Bdellovibrio bacteriovorus HD100: one gene and its partner. The protein of the gene in region 2 binds, or shares a complex with, the protein of the main gene of each other region. Links are inferred from orthologs where the notes say so. Each region holds a gene or a part of one and is shown on either strand. Other genes may lie near its edges.

The links.
Region 1: the proteins of tig (region 2) and rpsG are in contact, whole or in part, in a crystal structure (PDB 3GTY), measured with the Thermotoga maritima proteins. The link is inferred for Bdellovibrio bacteriovorus HD100 from one-to-one orthologs. Residues at the interface, in WP_004081061.1 of Thermotoga maritima: Glu122, Val124, Val129, Leu130, Tyr133, Glu188, Gly259, Ile262, Tyr263, Glu266, Ser270, Glu273, Gln274, Glu277, Arg308, Gln311, Ile312, Ser315, Tyr316, Glu325, Arg329, Arg336, Leu363, Phe366, Trp367, Arg373, Leu377, Arg381, Leu384, Glu387; in WP_004081843.1 of Thermotoga maritima: Lys34, Lys52, Lys55, Glu59, Arg62, Gln63, Glu66, Asn67, Lys69, Val71, Arg95, Ala109, Lys110, Lys111, Gly112, Arg113, Pro114, Glu117, Glu121, Ile124, Ala125, Tyr127, Asn128, Asn129, Thr130, Gly131, Lys135, Asp139, Arg142, Met143.

Annotation. Positions count from the first base shown.
Region 1 is NC_005363.1:2,874,426-2,877,551, forward strand. What follows is about bases 322-3,126. They hold rpsG (30S ribosomal protein S7), read right to left. Parts: upstream 2,059-3,126; coding sequence 1,585-2,058; downstream 322-1,584. Other genes in these bases: fusA (elongation factor G), read right to left, coding at 322-1,575; rpsL (30S ribosomal protein S12), read right to left, coding at 2,069-2,443; rpoC (DNA-directed RNA polymerase subunit beta'), read right to left, coding at 2,626-3,126. In the rest of the region: more of fusA, read right to left, coding at 1-321.
Region 2 is NC_005363.1:3,637,372-3,640,552, reverse strand. The notes cover bases 76-2,935. They hold tig (trigger factor), read right to left. Parts: upstream 2,233-2,935; coding sequence 919-2,232; downstream 76-918. Other genes in these bases: BD_RS17215 (ArsA family ATPase), read left to right, coding at 2,310-2,935; BD_RS17225 (tetratricopeptide repeat-containing diguanylate cyclase), read right to left, coding at 76-788. Outside these bases: more of BD_RS17225, read right to left, coding at 1-75; more of BD_RS17215, read left to right, coding at 2,936-3,181. UniProt on the Bacillus subtilis protein: Involved in protein export. Acts as a chaperone by maintaining the newly synthesized protein in an open conformation. Functions as a peptidyl-prolyl cis-trans isomerase.

The DNA of each region.
Region 1 (3,126 bases), 760 kb from region 2 along the record:
CGCCTGAGAAATAGGCTCGATGGAAAGGGAGACTTTGGCAAAGTGAGTTTCGCCAGCAATCTCACGCTCGTAAACGTGCTCTGCTTTGGCGGCAACCGTGATGGTTTCACGATAGGAAACCTGCGGCTTACCCACGTTGGCCTGGATCTTATGCTCACGAAGCAAACGATCCACAAGAATTTCCAAATGCAACTCACCCATGCCAGAAAGCAGGATTTGCCCTGTTTCCGGATCCGTGCGCAGACGGCAGGATGGATCTTCTTTTTCAAGTTTAGCCAGGCCAGCCAGCATCTTTTCCTGGTCCGCAGAGGACTTCGCCTCTACCGCCACGGAAATCACCGGCTCTGGGAAAGTGATCGTCTCAAGAACCACAGCATGAGAGCTTTCACACAGAGTGTCCCCTGTGCCTGTGAACTTAAGACCGATAACCGCGCCGATATCCCCCGCCTTCAGGCTGTTGATTTCTTCACGGGAATTCGCATGCATTTTCACCAGCTTCTGAATGCGCTCTTTTTTCTGAGTGCGCGGATTCAAAAGCTGCTCCCCGACTTTCACTTCACCGGAATAAACACGGATATAAGTCAAAGTGCCGGCAAACGGATCATTGGCGATTTTGAAAGCCAAAGCAGCCGCGTGAGCATCAAATTCAGTTTTACAGATGATTTCTTTATCAGGACGCTCAGGATCGTGACCCACGATTGCAGGCACTTCCAGAGGCGACGGAAGGTAGTCAATGACCCCATCCAACAAAGGCTGAACACCTTTGTTTTTGAAAGCGGCTCCACAGAATACCGGGAAGGCTTTCAATTCAAGAGTCCCTTTGCGCAAAGCACGTTTAAGCTCTGGCACAGTGACTTCTTCTCCATTGAGATATTTCTCAAGAAGTTCGTCTTCAAATTCAACGATCTTCTCAATGACCTCTGTGCGGAAGCGGTTTACTTCCTCTTTCATGTCATTGGGAACATCGGTAATTTCGAAATGGTCACCCATTCCGGACTGATCCCACATGTAGGCTTTATTTTCGAGCAAATCAACAACACCACGGAAGGTGTCTTCCATGCCGATTGGAACCTGCACAGGGATTGGGTTCGCGTTCAGCTTTTCTTTGATCGTCCCGAAGGACATCACAAAGTCAGCACCAACACGGTCCATTTTATTTACGAAGCAAATGCGGGGAACTTTGTATTTATCAGCCTGTTTCCAAACGGTTTCGGACTGAGGCTCAACCCCATTCACGCCGTCGAAAACTGCGATCGCGCCATCCAATACACGCAAAGAACGCTCAACTTCAATAGTGAAGTCAACGTGGCCCGGAGTATCGATGATGTTGATTCTGTGATCTTTCCAGAACGCCATGGTTGCAGCAGACGTGATAGTGATACCGCGCTCTTGCTCCTGAACCATCCAGTCCATGGTGGCATCACCATCATGGACCTCGCCGATTTTATGACTTTTACCTGTATAGTAAAGAATGCGTTCGGTGGTGGTCGTCTTACCGGCATCGATGTGAGCCATGATGCCGATATTACGAGTGTACTTGAGATCAGCTACAACTTTAGGATCTTTAGCTGACATCTGAACAGATTACCAATTGTAGTGAGAGAATGCCTTGTTGGATTCAGCCATTCTGTGAACGTCGTCTTTCTTCTTAATAGCATTTCCTCTATTATTGTACGCGTCCAAGAATTCGCCAGCCAAACGTTTCGCCATGTCTTTCTCACCGCGCTCGCGAGAGTACTCAACCAACCAACGCATAGCCAAAGCCAAACGACGGGATGGACGAACATCTACTGGAACTTGGTAAGTAGCACCACCTACACGGCGGGAGCGAACTTCGATAGACGGTTTAACGTTCTCAAGAGCTTTTTTGAAAACTGCCAAAGGCTCTTCACCTTGAACTTTGCCTTCAAGCTCTTTCAAAGCACCGTAGAACAACTTTTGAGAAGTTGCTTTTCTACCTTGAATCATCATTTTATTGATGAACTTAGCAATTACTAGATCCTTGAAAACCGGATCTGGAATGATTTCTCTTTTAAAGGTCTTTTTACGACGTGACATCTCTCAATCCTTATTTCTTAGGTCTCTTAGTACCGTATTTAGAACGGGCGCGCAGACGACCGTTTACACCTTGAAGGTCCAATACCCCACGAACGATGTGGTAACGAACACCCGGCAAATCCTTCACACGACCACCGCGGATTAGTACAACGGAGTGCTCTTGAAGGTTATGGCCGATACCAGGGATGTAAGAGATAACTTCGAAGCCATTGGAAAGACGAACTTTTGCAACTTTACGAAGTGCGGAGTTCGGCTTCTTTGGAGTCGTTGTATAAACACGTGTACAAACACCGCGACGCTGAGGACAAGAGTCCAAAGCTGGTGATTTTGTTTGGTTTTTTTGAACAGTACGCTCACTTTTGATGAGCTGATTAATTGTTGGCACTTTATATACCCCTTAAAAACAATTATGCGGTTCTGGACGCTGGAACTTACATTTCGGTGACGCCCAGGTCAAGACTTTGTTGTTAAAATTACATTTATCCATGAAAAGCGGCGTGAGGTCCCCAATCCATGAGCTTTTTACCCTACGCCGGCCTGTGAAGCCGGCGATCAGGTGGTCTTACTTTAGCCTTGAGGCTGTACGGAAGACGTCATACCCGGCAATGCGACAAAGCCGATATCGTCATCTTCATGCACAGACACTTTCCAGCGTTTGTAAGATGTCAAACCAGTTCCCGCAGGAATCAGACGACCCATGATGATATTCTCTTTCAGGCCACGCAAATGGTCTGTACGAGAATTGATCGCTGCTTCCGTAAGAACTTTTGTAGTTTCCTGGAAGGACGCTGCTGAAATCCAGCTGTCAGTGCTCAAAGAAACCTTAGTAATACCAAGAAGAAGTGGGCTGCAAGTAGCAGGTTGACCACCCTCTTTGTTAATACGTTCGTTTTCTTCCATGTAAGCGTATCTTTCAACTTGCTCACCAGCCAGGAAGCGGCTGTCGCCGGCATCACGGATTTCTACTTTACGTAGCATCTGACGAACAATGACTTCGATATGCTTGTCATTGATACCAACCCCTTGAAGTCTGTAAACTTCTTGGATTTCATCTACAAGGTATGCAGA
Region 2 (3,181 bases):
TCGACAACGGCGATGGACTTGGTGTTGCCAAGTTCGCGGTGAATCTTCAGGGATTCTGCGAAATGCTCGCGTGATTTTTCAAACTGGTTCAGGTCTTCATAGCGGCGGCCCATGTTGTAAAGAACGACGGCGACGTTGCGGGTTTTCTTCAGGTCGCGGTTTTTCTGCAGAACTTCGCCAAAGTATTCCAGAGCGCGCTCGTGTTCCCCCATGCGCCCGTAAAGCACGGCGATCGAGTTCAAAGTGATACGCTCTTCGTTTGAGTCCTGCAGCTTTTTGAAGATCTCTTTGGCCTGCAACAGATGCTTCAGGCTTTCCGAAAACTGATTCTGATAAGACAGCAGCTGACCCATGTTCAGGTGTGCCTTGCCTTGTTGGGCGGGCAGGTGCAGCTGGCGGCTTTTTTCCAGCAGATAGGTCAGGCCTTCCATCGCCTTGGTCGCCTGGCCCGAGGCCTCCAGCGCCGAAAAATGACAAAGCTCCAGATTCATCAGCACATCAGGTGGCAAAGAAGCGTGACCCAGATAAGGGCTGGTGGATTTTAATGCTTCTTTGGGATCGTCATTGTCGACCAGGATCTCGCATTTCAGCAGATCCTTTTCGGCCAGCAGCAGGGGTTCGTTTTTCGCAGCCGAGTTTTCAATCAGTGAAAGCAAATGCAGGGCTTTGCGAGGATCAGTCCCCGCAAGGGATTTGGCTTCGTCGATCAAAGATGTCGTCGAAGTTGCAAAAACGGAGGAACTGAAGAGCAGTCCCAGAATGATACAGCCAGCTGCCAGTACGTGCATACTTCCAGATTCATCGGACAAAGCCGGGCTGGACTAAAGTGTTTGCCACCTTCGGGCATAAAAAAAGCCCGTCAAGCATCAGCCTGACGGGCTTTGGAAGATTAAAACTTCGGAACGGAAATTCAGAAGACTAGTGGTTTTCTTCTTTCAAAGAACCCGCTGGAACTTCTTTTACTTTCACGGACTTGTTCAGGAAAGCGATCACTTTCTCTTCAGTCAGCATGTAAGTCAGGCGGGAAGCCTGCTCTGGACGACCGTAGAATTCCTTGATGCGGGATTCTTCGATGCCAGTTTGTTGAGCGTACTCAGCAAATTTCGCATCCAGGTCTTCTTTTTTGCAGAACAAGTCATGTTTTTTGGCAATAGCATCAACCAGGAAAGAAGACTGAATCATTTCAGCAGCCGTCTTTTCGAAGTCGCCATCCCATTTTTCAACGTAAGACGCGAAGTCATCTGGACCCATGCCTTGTTCAGACATGCGTTTTTTGAAGTCTTCAACCAAAGACGCTTTTTGTTCTTTCATCAAAGATGGAGGAACTTCAACCGGGTTTTCTTTAACCAAAGTTTTCAAAAGACGGTTTTTGAAAGCGTCTTCGATGCGTTTGGTTTCAGTTTGCTCAAGGTCTTCCTGGATGGATTTTTTCAAAGTCTCAAGATCAGAAGGACCGCCCAGAGTCGCCAGGAATTCGTTTGTCAATTCAGGCAAAACTTTGGCTTTGATCTGGTTCAGAGTCACTTTGAACTCTACTGGTTTACCAGCAAGCTCTGCAGAGTGGTATGGATCCGGGAATTTCAAAGAAAGAGTTTTAGTCTCGCCTTTTTTCATTCCTACGATACCGTCTTCGAAACCTTCGATGAATTGTTTCGCGCCCAGTTCAAGGTGGTGATCTGTGCCGGAACCGTTTTCAAGAGGCGCGCCGCCCATGAAGCCTTCAAAGTTGATAACAGCGATATCGCCCATTTTTACAGCGCGGTCTTCAGCAACAACTTCGAAAGTTGCGCGGGAAGCGCGGATGTTTTCAAGAACCTGGTCGATCTTCTTAGGGTCGAATTCAGCTTTTTCTTTTTCAACTTCCAGGCCTTCGTATTTTTTCAGAGTGATCTCTGGACGAACATCGAATGCTGCAGAGAAAGAGAAGTCTTTGTTCTCTGTTGGATCAGCGAATTCGAATTCTGGATAGCTGATCGGCTCAAGTTTGTGCTCGTTCAGTGCTTCAGCGTAGTGCTTCTGGATCAGATCCTGAACCACGTCTTGTTTTACACGGTCACCGTAAAGGCTTTTTACTGTCGCCAAAGGAGCTTTCCCTTTACGGAAGCCTTTGATGGTCACTTCTTTTTGGATGCCATTGAAGATTTTTTGGAAAGCCGTTTGAACAGCCGCTGCAGGAACTTCGATGTTCAATTTTCTGGAAAGGTTAGAGACCTTTTCTACATTCGATTTCATGTCTATTTCTCCTAGATTACGCCAACGCGTTATAAACTGGTGGATACTAAAAGACGGGCCGACTTTAGGCAACCGTAATGCTATGCGTAATGCCTATAAATCAGAGGTCAGCCACACTCTTAGAACCTATGAAGCAAGAGATTCACTTTGTGACCGGAAAAGGGGGCGTGGGAAAGTCGGTTTTAGCCGCGGCCCTAGCGCTTAAAAAGAGCCAAGAGGGTAAAAACACCCTCCTTGTAGAGCTTGGAGATCAGAGTTTCTTTAAGGATTTCTTTGGTTTACCCCAAGTTGGGTTCCAACCAGTTACAATCAGGCCTCTGCTTTCTGTTGCTCTTTGGACCGGCGAGGCCTGTTTGCAGGAATACGCCCGCCATTTCATCAAAGTGGAGAGCCTGGCGAAGCTCTTCTTTGAAAATGCAGTGATGAAAGCCTTTATCAACGTGGCCCCGGCACTGCCGGAACTTGCGATCCTGGGAAAGGTCACCAGTGGTCCCCGCAAGCACGGCCCACCTCTGCCGTTTGATTGCATCGTGGTGGATGCCTTCGCCACGGGTCACTTCATTGCTTTGCTTGAAGCCCCAAAGGGCATGGCCGAGGCTGTGCAGTTCGGGCCAATGGGTGAACAAAGCCGCAGCATCGACGCCCACATTCGTAATCCTGAAATCTGTAAATACCATGTGGTCACTTTGCCGGAAGAACTTCCGCTGAAAGAAGCCTCTGAGCTGGTCGCGCGACTGAAAAATGAATTCGGTGTCACCGCCGAGCTTATCATGAACAAGATGATTGAGGCCCCGGTGTCGGAAAAAACTTTGCAGGAAGTGCAGGCTGAAAATTCGGATCTGTCGAAATTTGCCGAGTATCTGGACGGCCACATCCGGCGACAGAATCAGATGTGGGCGCAGGCCCAGGAGCTGAGCCCGCAGGTCATCCGCGTGCCTTTGTATTTCGA